Regions from separate parts of the Ethanoligenens sp. genome, predicted to be linked through region 2. Evidence: riboswitches for the same ligand, from Rfam matches in the RefSeq annotation. Region 2 holds a riboswitch; the other holds the start of a gene.
What was found. A riboswitch is a leader RNA that binds a small molecule or an ion and turns the genes downstream of it on or off. The one in region 2 is predicted to bind FMN.
Positions count from the first base shown of each region.

Region 1: it holds a riboswitch for FMN, as region 2 does, so the genes downstream of both, ribD (bifunctional diaminohydroxyphosphoribosylaminopyrimidine deaminase/5-amino-6-(5-phosphoribosylamino)uracil reductase RibD) here and ABF463_RS08505 (ECF transporter S component) in region 2, are expected to answer to the same signal.

Region 1 covers NZ_JBDNLG010000082.1:6,729-9,886, forward strand. The annotation lists gene ABF463_RS11345 (relaxase/mobilization nuclease domain-containing protein) at 22-1,347, shown strand; gene ABF463_RS11350 (hypothetical protein) at 1,344-1,556, shown strand; FMN riboswitch at 1,606-1,746, shown strand; gene ribD (bifunctional diaminohydroxyphosphoribosylaminopyrimidine deaminase/5-amino-6-(5-phosphoribosylamino)uracil reductase RibD) at 1,920-3,023, shown strand; gene ABF463_RS11360 (riboflavin synthase) at 3,005-3,158, shown strand, end outside.
Region 2 covers NZ_JBDNLG010000047.1:2,880-15,836, forward strand. The annotation lists gene ABF463_RS08465 (putative manganese-dependent inorganic diphosphatase) at 191-1,525, opposite strand; gene hydE ([FeFe] hydrogenase H-cluster radical SAM maturase HydE) at 1,808-2,878, shown strand; gene ABF463_RS08475 (aspartate ammonia-lyase) at 2,875-4,266, shown strand; gene ABF463_RS08480 (VOC family protein) at 4,344-4,808, shown strand; gene hydF ([FeFe] hydrogenase H-cluster maturation GTPase HydF) at 4,833-6,059, shown strand; gene ABF463_RS08490 (DUF6056 family protein) at 6,120-7,562, opposite strand; gene ABF463_RS08495 (hypothetical protein) at 7,559-8,056, opposite strand; gene ABF463_RS08500 (nucleotidyltransferase domain-containing protein) at 8,270-9,049, opposite strand; gene ABF463_RS08505 (ECF transporter S component) at 9,219-9,803, opposite strand; FMN riboswitch at 9,888-10,020, opposite strand; gene ABF463_RS08510 (DUF4364 family protein) at 10,228-10,830, shown strand; gene ABF463_RS08515 (glycosyltransferase family 2 protein) at 10,847-11,788, opposite strand; gene ABF463_RS08520 (lectin like domain-containing protein) at 12,008-12,957, opposite strand, start outside.

The DNA of each region.
Region 1 (3,158 bases), on a different contig from region 2:
TATAAACGTTTGAATTACGGTATGAATCCGAAAAAGACCGATCAGGGCCGTCTGATCTCCGGGTACCAGTGCGATCCGCCTCTTGCGTACAAAGAGTTTTACGCGACCAAACAACTTTATGAAAATCTGACCGGACGCAGGCAGGAACGGCGCAAGGATGTGATTGCTTATTTGCTCGTCCAGTCCTACAAGGTAGGAGAAATTACGCCGGAGGATGCAAACCGTCTGGCATACGAAACCGCGCTGGAATTTACGAAGGGTGATCATGCGTTTATCGTCTGCACCCATGTGGATAAAAAAAACATCCATACGCACGTTTATTTCAACAGCACCGCATTGGATGCTACGCGGAAATTCCAGAACCTGTATAATTCCTATGAGGTGCTGCGTTCCATCAACGACCGGTTGTGCAAAGAGCAAGGATATTATGTCATTGAACATCCCAAGGAAAAAGGCAAAAGCTATAAGGAATGGTCGGCGGATAAAGCGGGCACCAGTTGGAAGTCCAAACTGCGCGAAACCATTGACGCCGTGCTGCCGTCCGCCGAGGATTTTGACGATTTTCTTGACCGGATGCGTCAGACCGGGTATGAAGTCAAGCGCGGCAAGTATATTTCATTTCGCGCGCCGGGGCAGGAACGATTTACGCGGGCAAAGCGGCTAGGCGCGGATTACACCGAGGACGCGATTTCCGCGCGTCTGGCGGGCAAACAAAAACCTACGCCCATGCAGAAAAAAGCGCGACGGTTTTTTGCTGAAAACATCAATTTGCTGATCGACATTCAGGCAAAAATCGACGCCGGTAAAGGCCCCGGCTACGAACGCTGGGCGAAAATTTTTAATATCAAGCAGGCGGCGAAAACCTTCAACTATTTGTCCGAACACGGGATCGCCGATTATGCCGGTCTGCTTGACCGCATGGCGGCAGTCACGGAAGATATGTCGAGTGCATCCTCCGGCGTCCGAAAACTGGAGGGCCGTATGACCGAGATCGGGACGCTGAAAAAGCATATCGTTGATTACAGCAAGACGAAAAAAATCTTTGACCAGTACAAGACGTCCGGGTGGAGTAAGGCGTTCCGGGCACAGCACACGGAGGAACTGCGTTTGCGGCAGGAGGCCAAGCAGGCGTTTGACGCTTTGGGGGGCGGCACAATTCCAACGATGGCGCAGTTGCAGGCGGAATATACCACGCTTCTGGAACAGAAAAAAGCGCGGTACGAAGAATACCGCCGCCTGAAAGACGACCAGTCAGAGCTACAGACGGTACGGAGCAATGTGGATAAGATTTTGCGCGTGGAGCTGCCCGACCGGCAGCGAGAGCTGGAAAGGAGCCGACAGTCATGACGGCGGATTTCAATGCATGGTGCGCCAATGCGCCTTTAGGCATCCGCAAGGATGCACAGCCGCCCAGGGTACGGGGCGTTCGCAAAAGCGGCCGCAAGGCGGATTTTGCCCCGGGGGTTTGGGGGCGGGACGGCCCTCAACAAGCAGACCGTGGCCACACGGTCATTGCTTGCCAAGCCAAGCTTTGTTTGCCTTTATTACAGGCTTGATTTTTTTTGTGCAGCGGCGTATGATAAGAATTAACAACTGAATAAGTTCAAATGTCTTCAGGGCAGGGTGAAATTCCCGATCGGCGGTATAGTCCGCGAGCGCGTAAGCGCAGGACTTGACATTATGTTCAAGTCAGGATTTGGTGAAACTCCAAAACCGACAGTATAGTCTGGATAGAAGAAGATGTGTTGAAATTATATGTAATGCCGGAGTAACGTTCGACAGTGCTTTATGATTCCGTCAGAGCCGGTTTCTCCGTGCCTGATGGCTTTAAGGGCATTCCAATACACCTGAATTTTAACACCTGAAAGACATTTCCAATGTTTTCAGGTGTTAATTTTTTTATTTTAGGGGTGTTGCGATTGTCTGACGAAACTTACATGAAGCTGGCATTGGAATGCGCACAAAGAGGATGCGGTTGGGTCAATCCGAATCCGATGGTCGGAGCCGTTGTCGTGAAAGATGGCCGTGTGATCGGCACGGGCTATCATCAGCGGTACGGGGAATTGCACGCGGAGCGGAACGCGCTTGCTTGCTGCACGGAACCGCCTCATGGTGCAACGCTGTATGTGACCTTGGAACCTTGCTGCCATTACGGGAAAACGCCGCCGTGTACGGATGCAATTCTGGAAAGCGGCATCCAGCGCGTGGTGGTCGGCTCGGTCGATCCGAACCCACTGGTTGCCGGGAAAGGCATTCAGATTTTACGTCAACACGGGATTGAAATCACGGAAGGTTTGCTGTGCGAAGCCTGTACCGCGCTGAACGAGGTATTCTTCCACTTTATTCGGACTCGGATGCCCTATGTCGTGATGAAGTATGCGATGACGATGGACGGGAAGATCGCCACGCATTCCGGTCAATCAAAATGGATCATCGGCGAAACCGCCCGCAGGCATGTACAAGGGGACAGACATCGGTATTCCGGTATCATGGTCGGTGTCGGCACGGTTCTCGCGGACGACCCGCTTTTGACGTGCCATCTGCCGGACGGCAGGAATCCCGTCCGCATCGTCTGCGATTCCCGGCTGCGGACGCCACCCAACGCGCGGGTCGTGCAGACGACAGGAGAGGCTCCCACTATTCTTGCCACCTGCTTACGGGATGAAACCCTTGCGCGCCCCTACAGGGATGCCGGGTGCGAGGTGTTCACGCTCCCAGCAAAAAATGAGCGTGTGGATCTGCGGAAACTCATGGCTGTATTGGGGGAGAAAGAAATCGACAGCGTTTTGCTAGAGGGCGGTGGAGCGCTGAACTGGTCGGCATTGCAAAACGGCATCGTCAACAAAGTACAGGCATATGTTGCTCCGAAGCTGTTTGGCGGCGCCGATGCGAAGTCCCCTGTGGAGGGAATCGGCGTGAAAAGCCTGGAGCAAGCGTTCAAGCTTGCTCCGCCGCAAGTGACCTACTTGGGAGATGACATTCTGCTGGAAAGCGAGGTGCTTCCATGTTCACAGGTATCATAGAAGAAACGGGAACCGTACTCTCAATTAGAAAAGGCGGGCATTCCGCTGTTGTAACAGTCAGCGCATCGGCGGTTCTGGACGATTTGAAACAGGGTGACAGTATCGCGGTCAGCGGCGTGTGCTTGACGGTCGTTT
Region 2 (12,957 bases):
AAATGTATCCATTTGCCTTTATAACGCAAGCCTTGCTCAAGGGGTTTGGTTGTTATAAATATCTCCAAGTGAATCTGCCAAAACTGCCACCATTGCTTCGGCTCCGCCGGAACAGCAAAAAACCTCCCCGTCTTCCTTCGGGGAGGTTTTCTGTGTGCATATATCTATTTGCTGACGTGCTACTCCTGTTTTAAGACAGTGCTTTGGTAAGCTGCGGCACAATCTGCTTTTTGCGGGATACGACACCCTCCATCATAAAGCTGACACCATCGCGCATGTCACCAAATGCAGACGCCACCAATCCTTTTTCTGTTTCCTGGAACAAGACCTCGGTCTGCTCATCCAATATCGCGGTCACAATGACCAGCACGGCGGCATATCCCTCTTGTTCAAGCATTTCCGCACTGCGGAGAAGTACTGCTTCACGATAACCGGCAAAGCTGGCCAGAGTGGCCATTGTCACCTGCGCGATACCCAGCTTTTTGCCGCCGAGAACATATTCTTTAAAATCGTTGTGGATGATCTCGTCGGGGGACATGCCCTCCAGCGACGCACCCGCCTCGAACATCCGCTTGGCATAAGCGTCCACATCAATTCCGGCCATCTTGGCAAGGCGCAGGGCTGTATCTTTGTCCACCGGCGTGCAGGTGGGGGATTTGAATTTTACTGTATCGGACAGAATAGCGGAACAAAGCAGACCGGCCACTTTGGGTTCCGGCGTCACGCCGTTCTCGTCATAAAGCTTGGTTACAATAGTTGCCGAGCATCCCACAGGCTCATTGCGGAAGTAAATCGGGCCCGGTGTTTGGATATCGCCTATGCGGTGGTGGTCGATGATTTCAAGCAGGTCGGCTTCCTCTAAACCGTCCACCGTCTGCGTCCGCTCGCTGTGATCGACCAGGATGACCTGTTTGCGGCGATAGGTCTCCAAAAGCGCCAGCGTACAAAAGCCAAGATACGCGCCGGTCTCATCCACCACCGGCACGCGCCCGGCAGAATCGGACTCAAGTGTGGCGCGGGCATCGCTGATGTAATCCGTGGGGTGCAGTACGTCATATCCTGTGGTGCGCATTGCATCTACTACCGGCAGACCCTGAAACTTCTTTTGCAGTGCGGCCGCCGACCCGTCAGGTTCCTCACCGCTCAAATAAGTAAGCGACAGCGCGGCGATATCCCCCGCCGAAACAAGACCTGCCAGCCGGCCATCAGCACCGACCACCGGCAGCAGGCCGCCATTCTCCGCGTAGAGGGCTTCGAGCGCCGTTTGCAGGGCAGTGTCCGGTGCAAGCGGCCGGATTGTTTCCAATGTGATATCGCCGACCTGACCGCGCACGGAGGCAAGCAGCTCCTGCGGTTTCACATCAAAATGCGAAAGCACAAATGCCGTTTCCCGGTTCACCTTGCCCAACCTCACCGGTGTGGCGTCCACCCCCAGCGCCCGCTTGAGCGCGGCATATCCTATAGACGAACAAATAGAGTCGGTATCCGGGTTACGGTGCCCGGTCACATATACAGTCTGGCTCATGACTTTCCATCCTCTGCACTTGAATTTTATAGAACGGCAGCCGCCGTCCCGCCGTGACAATCTTTGGACATCTTCATTATAGGCGCGTGCCCTGCTCTTGTCAAAGCGCCCGCCGACCGCCTTCTCACTCCGGGCAACAGGCGCAGTGCCCGCCGCACTGTCTAAAAATGGGGGAGACGGGCGAGCGCTTTCCCGCCTATACTTTTCGGAGACAAAATGCTATAATCAAGGGCAATGAAACGCCATGCCGCCATGCGGCTCAATCCTATGGAGGGCCCCCTTATGCTGCAAGCAGCCGATGTTGTAAAAATCGTGTGCAACGGCGATAAACCGGCACTTGCCGCGCTCATCGCGGCGGCGCGCCATCTGCCGCAGGAAGACCGGCAGGCGCTCTTTGCCGCCGCCGATACTGCCCGGCGTCCCTATTACGGGGACACCGTCTATTTTCGGGGGCTAATCGAGTTTACCAGTTACTGCAAAAACGACTGCTATTACTGCGGCATCCGCGCGGGCAATACCAAGGCCGCACGTTATCGGCTGACAGAGGCGGAAATATGGGCCTGTGCAGACAAGGGCCGCGCGCTGGGTTTCCGCACCTTCGTCCTGCAAGGCGGAGAAGACCCGTGGTATACCGACGACCGCATCTGCTCGATCGTTTCCGGCATCAAGGAGCGGCATCCAGATTGCGCCGTCACACTGTCCATCGGCGAAAAAGAACGCGATAGCTACCAGCGCTATTTTGAAGCGGGCGCCGACCGCTATCTGCTGCGGCACGAAACGGCAGACAATGCGCACTACCGCTCGCTGCATCCCGCGTCCATGTCCGCTGAACACCGCAGGCGGTGCCTATATGACCTCAAAGACATCGGCTATCAGGTGGGAGCAGGTTTCATGGTGCAGTCGCCCGGGCAGACTGATGAAACGCTGGCGGAAGACTTTTTGTTCCTGCGGGATCTTCAGCCGCATATGGTCGGGATTGGGCCGTTCGTGCCGCACCACGACACCCGCTTTGCCGGCATGGAAACCCCCTCGGCGGATTTTACACTCGTCCTGCTCTCTTTCCTGCGGCTGATGCTGCCGAAGGTCTTGCTGCCCGCCACCACCGCACTTGGCACTGTTGACCCGCTGGGGCGCGAAAAGGGGCTGAAAGCCGGGGCGAACGTGGTCATGCCCAACCTGTCACCGGTCACACACCGCAAAGAGTATATGCTGTATGACAATAAAATTTGCACCGGTGAGGAGGCGGCGGAATGCCTGCAATGTCTGTCGCGGCGCATTGCGTCGGCCGGCTTCACGCCGGACTTTTCACGCGGCGACCATATAGACCGTACAAGGAGGGTGAACCGCATATGAGGACAGAGCAGGACCTGCTGGGTGAACGCCGGTTGGACGACACTGCCTATTACGGAATCCACACGGTACGTGCTATAGAAAATTTTCCGTTATCCGGGCAGCGCCTGCACCCCGAACTGATCCGGGCGCTGGCAGCCGTCAAGCAGGCGGCGGCGCTGGCCAACGGGGACGCGGGTCTGATTGCCCGGGAAAAGGTAACTGCCATTGTCAGTGCCTGCGCAGAAATCGCATCCGGTGAACTGGCCGATCAGTTCCTCACCGACGCGTTGCAGGGCGGCGCGGGAACATCCGCCAACATGAACCTCAATGAGGTCATTGCCAACCGCGCCATTGAGCTGTTGGGCGGCAAAAAGGGCGATTACACACTGGTGCATCCCATCGACGATGTGAACCGCTCCCAGTCCACCAACGATGTTTTTCCAACCGCCGTGCGTGTGGCGGCTATCCGGCTGCTCAAACCGGTGAGCCAGGCGTTTGCAAACTTGCAGACGGCCTTGCAGGAAAAAGAGGAGGCCTTTGCGGACGTGCTGAAAATCGGGCGCACGGAGCTGCAGGACGCGGTGCCCATCACATTGGGGCAGGAGTGCGGGGCATGGGCGCAAGCCGTGGCGCGCGACCGCTGGCGGCTTTACAAAGCGGAGGAACGCCTGCGGCAGATCAATTTGGGCGGTACGGCGGTCGGCACGGGTCTGAACGCCCCGCGCGCTTACACGTTTGCGGCGGCGGAACATTTGCGGGAACTGACAGGGCTGGGGCTTGCGCGTGCGGAAGACCCCATCGACCCCACCCAAAACTGTGATGTGTTCGTAGAAGTATCCGGTCTGCTCAAGGCGGCGGCGGTCAATCTCGCCAAGATTGCGGGCGACCTGCGGCTATTATCTTCCGGCCCGCGCGCGGGGTTCGGGGAAATTCACCTGCCCGCGCTGCAAGCGGGTTCTTCCATTATGCCCGGCAAAGTAAATCCGGTCATCCCGGAAGCGGTCACGCAGGCTGCCTATCAAATCATGGCGGATGATATGGCCATCACACTGGCGGCGCAGGCGGGCAACCTCGAACTGAATGCGTTTTTGCCGTTGATTGCAAAAAATCTACTGGAAATGTTGGATTTGATGCGGCAGTCCGTAAAGTTGCTTTTAGAGAAATGCATTGCCGGCATGGAGCCAAACCGCGCGCGCTGTGCGGCACTGGCGGAGCAAAGCCCATCATTGGCGGCGGTGCTCATCGACCACATTGGCTATGACGCGGCCTCTCGCATCGCCAAAGACTGCCTGCAAACCGGCAAGACCGTCCGGCAGGCACTCCGAGAGGATGGACGCTTCACTCCGGAGCAAATTGACCGCATCCTTGATCCCCGCGCCATGACCCGGGCGGACACCATTCGGTTTTAAATTCAGGCAAACTTCCATCAAACCATACCTGCTCAGCCTGAAACGGGCAGGCACAACTCGTCAGACAGGAGGCCTGTATGGAATACGCCTGCACACTCCTTGCCGTTCACGATATGGAACGGGCAAAACAGTTTTACCACGATGTGCTGGGCTTGGAAGTCATCGCGGACTTTGGAGCCAACGTCACATTGACCGGCGGCATCGCCCTGCAAACCGCAGACACTTGGAAATCTTTTCTCCGCAAATCCGCGGACGAAATCGTCTTTGGCAACAATGCGTGTGAACTGTATTTTGAAGAAGATGATATGGATACTTTTTCCGCCAAATTAAGCGGATTCCCAAACATTCGATATGTGCATCCGCTTTTGGAACACGCGTGGGGACAACGCGTCATCCGCTTTTACGATTTGGATGAGCACATCCTTGAAGTCGGAGAAAATATGGCAATCGTAGTACAACGCTTCTTGAACAGCGGACTTTCCATTAAAGAAACAGCCGCCCGCATGGATGTACCGGTGTCTTATATCAAAAGCTTACAATAAACCACAAACCCGAAAGGAGTCCCTATGGACACCACACCTGTCGCCAACCGCACGCACATCGCCTTTTTCGGGAGGCGCAACGCGGGCAAATCCTCGCTGCTCAACGCAATCGCCGGGCAGCCGGTCGCAGTCACGTCCGACGTACCAGGCACCACGACCGACCCCGTCCACAAAACGATGGAGATTCTGCCGCTGGGACCTGTGCTGCTGACCGATACCGCCGGACTCGACGACACCGGTGAATTGGGCAGTCTGCGGGTAGAAAAAGCTTATGAGGAACTGCGCCGCACCGATCTGGCTGTGGTTGTGGTAAATGCGGCACAGGGCGTAGGAACATTTGAAACCGCATTCATTGAGGAACTGCGGCAGCGGCGTGTACCGTTTGTAGTCGTACTCAACAAGTGCGACTTACATCCGGTCAGTGCGGAAGAGCACGATGCCTTGCAGGCCAAAACCGCCGCACCAGTCGCCACGGCGAGCGCCCGGACAGGGGAGGGAATATCCGCCTTGCGGGAACTGCTTGCACAGACCGCCGCGCCGGACACCGAGGAGCTGGGATTGACCAGCGGGCTGGTGCAGGAGGGGCAGACCGCTGTTCTGGTGACGCCCATCGACAAAGCCGCGCCGAAAGGGCGTCTGATCCTGCCCCAACAACAGACCATCCGCGACATCTTGGAACGCGACGCTATCGCGGTGGTAACCAAAGAACAGGAACTGCGCTACACGCTCGAAAACCTGCGGCAAAAACCGGCGGTTGTCATTACCGACTCGCAGGCATTTCTAAAAGTATCCGCCGACACGCCGCCGGAGATTCCGCTCACCTCGTTTTCCATCCTGTTTGCAAGGCAGAAAGGCGACCTCACAGCGCTGACCAAAGGGGTGCGCCGTATTGCCTCCCTCCGCCCGGGCGACCGCGTGCTGATTGCGGAGGGCTGCACCCACCACCGGCAGTCGGATGACATCGGCACTGTCAAGATTCCGCGCTGGATACGGCAGTTGGTCGGGGGAGAGGTCGCATTCGACTGGACATCAGGTCTGGATTTTCCGCGTGATATTGAACAATACGCAGTCGTAGTCCACTGCGGCGGCTGTATGCTCACCCGTCGAGAAATGCAGTACCGCATCCGGTATGCCAACGCACACGGGGTGGATGTAACCAACTATGGGATGCTGATTGCCTATGTGCAGGGCATCTTAAAGCGCGCCCTCCAACCGTTCCCCGCAGCAGCGCTGGCTTATTCGGAAAGATGATCTTTTGGCCCCATGTTGCAACCGGTATCTTGGCGGCAACATGAGGCATCGCATCTTATATCAATGGTAGATAATGTCTTTGATCTGTGTAAAATAGGCAAGCCACACCAATCCCGAAATTGTGACAAGCCCAACGCACATAATGGTAAAAATACGGTTTGTTCGAACTTTAACAAAAAATTCGTGCACCAAACACATAGCGACTACAAGCATCATCAAATCCGAAATAAAAAACACACGGTTGCCGGAGGCATAGATCGTAGGTGAGAATCCCATCATTAGCCCCGAATCAATGGATGAAAAAAGAAGGAACAGACAAAACAACCCCTGCCGTTTATTGTCAAATGATGTGTAAATCAAATAAGCTAAAAGCAACAACATGGCAACTGCCGCAACAATACCGATATACGATTTTTTTGAATACACCGCCGTATAATCAAAAATTGAAAAATTGGTCAAATATTTTTGCACTGTTGCCGCCAGTTTGAAGGATGGATCCACCATACGGGATAAAAGTGTATCAAGCGGGAGCAAATTTATCAATAGCATCAACAGCGGCAAAGCCGCAAAGATCGTTGCACCTTTGCTTTGGAACTTTTTCCTGTAAAGGAGGATGACCAATATGCTAATGAGCAAAATGGTCCAGACCGACGTGTTTAAAAAGTAGTTTGCCGTCAGGCAAAGCCCTCTGAACAACTTATCCGGAATAGACAGCATATCATAATCCGGAAACCAGAATAATGTTTCATTGGCCACACGCCCTTTTGACCCGGGTGCCGTCAGACAAATTAAAGCATTTACCGCGATGATAAGGTAATAGCCGCCAAACATCAAATTCGACAGCAGCGACGACTTGAAACGCCTCCGCACAAGGAACACTAGGGCAACCACTCCTGAAAAAATCAGGATAACGGCCGTCTGTTCACAATAACAGGCATACAGTGCGCAAACAACATAAAGGATATAAAGCGGATTTTTCGTTTCCCGTGCAAAAACGAGGTTAAAAAAAGGAATCAGTGCGATCAGCAGGCTTGTACCGGCCCAAAAATAATAAAAAGAACCCGTTATCCAAACAACAGACCCAAGCATCGTGGAAAGCGGAATCAGAAAAAACAGCGCACACCCAATCATATTTTTAACAAGTGTTTCATTTCTGCGGCCAATCGTCCCCATTTGACTTATTCTCGACAACATGAGCATTAATACCGCAAAACATGCAACGTTTAAAATCTTCCACATCAACAAACGGACCTTATAGGAAAGCAGCCAAACCAAAGTAGGAAACAGTCGCCCCCCCCACGTGTGGTAATAATTGTCCAACGCGCCTCGCACCCCATGATTTTGGTTCAAAATGCCCAAACGCGTAATGTCATCATAAACCGGGATAGCCTGATAAACAATCAAAAAAAGCAAAACAGAATACAGAGCAATCGGTATGTATTGCGTAATATACTGAACATCTATTTTTTTAATCTTTGCAACAAAATATTTACGCAAATTCATACCTTGAGTTCCTTTTCTGAATAAATAATAGACTTTCTCCCGCTTCGATCAATCATCAATATGCCTACTTGATAGGAAATCCCTTTTTTCAATGCGGCCTTTCTTGCTTTCGCGTATACGCCGCAGGGTCCATAATTGATACCATCGTTCATTGCTGCGTTGATATCTGGTCTCACGACCGAAAGTGTATGTAATGCATAAATATGTCCGCCATTATCCTTTAAAACCAGCGTATTATTGACATATACGTTTTGGAATGCCCCGGCAATCCAATTATACCCTTTATAAACCGTTCCTTTATTGATTGCCCATCCTGAAATCGCTACAATTCCGTTTGCATCATCAATCGTGTCAATTTGGGCAACTCCATTTGACGAAACCGTAAAAGACCCGTTTATGCTTCTTATATGATACAGTGTTCCATGATAGAATAAAACGACTACGGCCGCAATACCCAGACAGGCAAACAACACACCACATATTTTTACCTTCACTTGTTTCTCCCCGTTTTCTCTTCTGTAGGTTTGACAAACAACAACTTTTACTTGTATGCGCACCTCCGCAATTTACACCGCGCATGCTTCTTTTTCTATATGCGCTTTATTATAGCACAAAAAGAGCCTATTTTTATGATGCTGTCGCCATAAAAATAGGCTCTTACTCGCTTTAACCCGACAGACCCACACACCTCACTTGCGCTGTTTCTGTCAATCCGAGGCAAAAGGGAAGTCCTCCATGCGCCCGGTATGGATATCCCGCAAAAGCTGCTGGTTTTGGTCAAGATCGCGCGGCCAATCGGTAAAATCCGACACCATATTATAAAGCCGCTCGATGTCTTCCGCACGCTTCTGATCAATCAGAGTGTTCATACAGCGCATCAAACCGGCAGGTTTCTGGGGCACACTTGAAAGCACCTGCAAAAACCATTTGTGCCACGGGAACAATGTCTCATTGTGCGCTAAAAACAACCGCCCGGCATATAATGCAAATTGCAGTGCGGAAAGATGTGCCAGATAGCGGTTGTCCCGCCGCAGCGCCTCATAATAATGCAATTTCCACGCAGAAAACTGTGCATAGAAGCGAAGCAGTTTGCTGTGCTTTTGTTCCACCGGATAGCGGGCCGCCTGCCGCACCAACTTTTCCAGCCCGCCCAAACGGTCAAAGGTGACAATGGCATCTTGAAAATCGTAACGCGCCGGCTCCGTTCCATCGGCGGCCACCCGTTCAATACGCGCCAGTGTAGTGAACTCACCGTCCACATAACCGCCCTCATAGTGGGTGGCGCCGCGGTCAAAATACCCGATATTCCCCGCACGCTCCTTTGCCGAGAAAAACGCTTCGGTGCAAACAATCTTAATATCCACATCGGAATTCTCCAGAGCAAAGCCATGTGCAACCGATCCATAAATGATAACGCCGAGCACTTCGTCCCATGCAGACAATTCTTTTGTTGCCGCTCTAATTGCGGCTTGATGGTGTTCAAACACGCTGATTACACCCCAAGGCTGCCAATGGTATCGGAAAACAAAAATCGCCGCGACCGTTGTCCTGCCGTGTCCCTTCATTTTATGTACTGCGGGATTCGATTCATCTATCCTACATACTACCACTATACCACAGGATGTGAAAAATGCAACGTATGCCGCGGAAAAGGAATCAAACCTTCAACGCATTCTCATTTCTGCTGAGGGCCGCCATCACTAAGCCCAACAAGACCGTTGTCAAAACCGACTTGACAATGTTTAAAAGTGTGGCCCAGCCAATGAAAACCGCCATCATTCCGGGAATCTGCGCGTTGGGGATATGATAGACCAGCCGCATATACGAGGGGTCAATTAAATAGTTTGCCAAAGCACCGGCGCCCACCATGGCGACCAATCCGACAAGCCCGCCCAACAGTATCGAAACCATCCGGGTTCCTTTACGTTTCAGCAAACCGCGCGTCACCACCGAAAGCGGCACCACGAGCGCAACGCCCACAATAAAATTGAGCAAAGCGCCAAAGCCCATGGTTGTTCCCCAATCCTTGACAAACAGGTTGATGATATTTTTGAGCAGTTCAATAACGACACCCGCGACCGGTCCAAACAGGACTGCGGCGACCGCAGCTGGAAGGTCGCTGAAGTCCAATTTGAGCGGCCCGGAGAAAAATGGAATCTCAATAAAATACAGAATGATGGAAATAGCAGTCAGCATCCCCAGGATAACCATGCGCTTTGTTTTTTGCTGTTGTGTGTACATAATAATACTCCTTTTTGGTCATGGGGCACGCTGGAAAACAAAAAGCCCCGGGATATAAAAATACCCGGGGCAATGTTGCAGGATATGCGTCTTTTTTCATCCGGACTATACCGTCGGTCACGGAATCACACCGTGTCAACAAAACTGCTCGCGGACTCGTCGGCATAAAGCCGCATTACCGCCGGTTGGAGAATTACACTCCGCCCCAAAGACATTTCATTTTGTGTTATTATAGCACACAAAGCACGGGGTGACAAGGGTTACACACCGCCGCCCAGGATTTTTTCATACGCCGTACCCGTGCGGGGCTTTTTATTTTTCACCTTTTATGGTACAGTTAGGATAGGTATCGCAGCCGGTCTCTGCGCAAACAGATTCTGCGCGATTCCAGTGCGGCATGGCTTTTAAAAACGGAGGGATGATTGTGGCAAACAGTGCGTTCGACGGCGGGGTAGAGCCCGGCGGTCTGCGGGATGCGGGCGACGTCAAAATCCTTATCTGTTACCTATTAAAGAATATGCGGGAGCCCCTCCCGCTCCAGACGTTGGCCGAAGCACTTCAGCACGACGGCCTAGTCAATTATTTCACGCTGGCGGATGCGCTCCACGCGCTGCTGCTTTCCGGACATATTGACCTGGTGGAAAAAGACGGCGAAAAATCGTACAAGGTCACACAGCTGGGCGCCGGTACAGCAGATATGTTTGAGCGCCGCCTGCCCTTTTCCGTTCGGGAAAAGGCTGTGAAGGCCGGCATCCGCCTGCTTGCGCGCCAAAAACGTGAAGCGGAAAACAAAGTGGAAATCACGCCCAACGGCGCCGGGTTCACCGTGCGCTGCGCCGTGCTGGACGGAACGGACACCCTGCTCTCCCTTTCACTGCTCGTGCCCGACTGTGCACAGGCGGAATCTGTGAAGCAACAGTTTCTGCGCGATCCCGGCACTATCTACCGCGCCACCGTCGCTTTAATGACGGGCGATATCGACGCCGTGGGCGGCGCACTCGCGCGCGAACAGCCACCGCAGACCTAATACGTTCTGAAAAGGCCTATTGCAAATACTGGTCGATCAAATATTGAGGCCGGCCTTTGGCCTCCAGATAGATCTTGCCAATATATTCACCGATGATACCGGTGCTCAAGATTTGAAGTCCGCCAATCGCCCAAATGGATATCACAATGCTTGTCCATCCTGCGACTGTCTTGCCTTGCAAAAACAAAAACAGAAAATACAGCAGCATGAGGATGCTGACTGAAAAAATGATTGCACCGGTGGCCGCAATCAGACGAATGGGCTTCACACTGAACGAGGTAACCCCCTCCCAGGCGAATGCCAACATCTTGTGGAGCGGATATTTGGACTGACCCGCGAAACGTTCGTGCCGCTCATAGGGCACCGTGTCGCTGCGAAAGCCGATCAGCGGCACGATCCCGCGCAGGAATAGGTTCACTTCGCGGAAGCGGGACAATGCTTCCACCGCGCGCCGGCTCATCAACCGATAATCCGCGTGGTTATAAACGATATCCACCCCCAGCGTTTGCATCAGGCGGTAGAAACAGACCGCTGTTTTCCGCTTGAAAACCGTGTCGCTGGCACGCGAGTTCCGTACACCATATACGACATCGCAGCCTTCGCCGCGTTTTTCCAGAAACCCGTCGATCGCGTCGATGTCGTCCTGTAGATCGGCATCCAGCGTCACGGTAATATCTGCTTGATCTTTTACGGTCATCAGGCCCGCGAGCAACGCGTTCTGATGGCCTTCGTTCCGTGAAAGGCGGATTCCCTGTACAAGTCCGTCGTGTGCATGCAGTTCCTCGATCAGTGCCCATGTACGGTCTTTGGAGCCGTCATCCACAAAGGCAATCCGGCTTTGGCCAGACACCTTCCCATCCCGAATCAGTGTATGGAGCTTCTCGGTCAACCGTTTGCCGGTCTCGGGGAGAACCGCCTCCTCATTGTAACAGGGAATCACCAGATATAGACATTCCAAGCCGCACCCACCCTTTCCTTTTTGGCAGCGAACCGATACGCACAACCCAAAAACCGGGCCGACCGCATAGCCAGTGCTCTTATTTTACAACAGACATCTGCCGAATGCAATCCGATGCTATAGCGCTTTCCACAAAAACAGGCTGCATAGGGCACAAAAAGAGGACGGAAACCCGTCCTCTTTACTGTTTTATATAAAGAAACCTCTGTGTCCGCAGTCTCAGACTCCGAAGCTGCGCACCATCCATTGCACTGTACCGTCGTTGCCGATAGCCGCCACATTCAGCGTATGCTGCCCCGCAGAAAGAGCGGCGACGGGAATCGTCAGGCTGAATCCACTGTTGCTGCTGCCTATATACTGCCCGTCAGGATCCACAATGGTTTTGACATCCGCCCGGCTCCCGTTGACCGATGTGGAAAAGAATTTCTGTGACGTGGTGCCAAGATCGACATATACGTCCACCCGATTCATTCCTGCGTGGTTCAGCGCCCAACCGGATACCTCCACATTGCCAGAGCACATGGCTGCGGCGGGGCTATCCAGACTACAGACCGAATCCGGACCCACCGTAAACGAACGCACCATCCATTGCACTGTACCGTCGTTGCCGATAGCCGCTGCATTCAATGTATGCTGTCCCGCGGGTAGAGCAGCGGCGGGAATCATCAGGTTAAATCCACTGTTGCTGCTGCCTATGTACTGCCCGTCAGGGTCTACAATGGTTTTGACATCCGCCCGGCTCCCGTTCACCAATGTGGAAAAGAATTTCTGTGACGCAGTACCAAGATCGACATACACATCCACCCGGTTCATCCCCGCGTGATTGAGCGCCCAGCCGGATACCTTCACATCGCCAGAGCACGTGGCTGCGGCGGGGCTGTCCAGACTACTGACCGAAGTGGGACCCACCGTGAACGAACGCACCATCCATTGCACTGTGCCGTCATTGCCGATAGCCGCTGCATTCAATGTATGCTGTCCCGCGGGTAGAGCAGCGGCGGGGATCATCAGGTTGAACCCACTGTTGCTGCTGCCTATATAGTGCCCGTCAGGGTCTACAATGGTTTTGACATCCGCCCGGTTCCCGTTCACCAAAGTGGAAAAGAATTTCTGTGACGCGGTGCCAAGATCGATATATACATCCACCCGGTTCATCCCCGCGTGGTTGA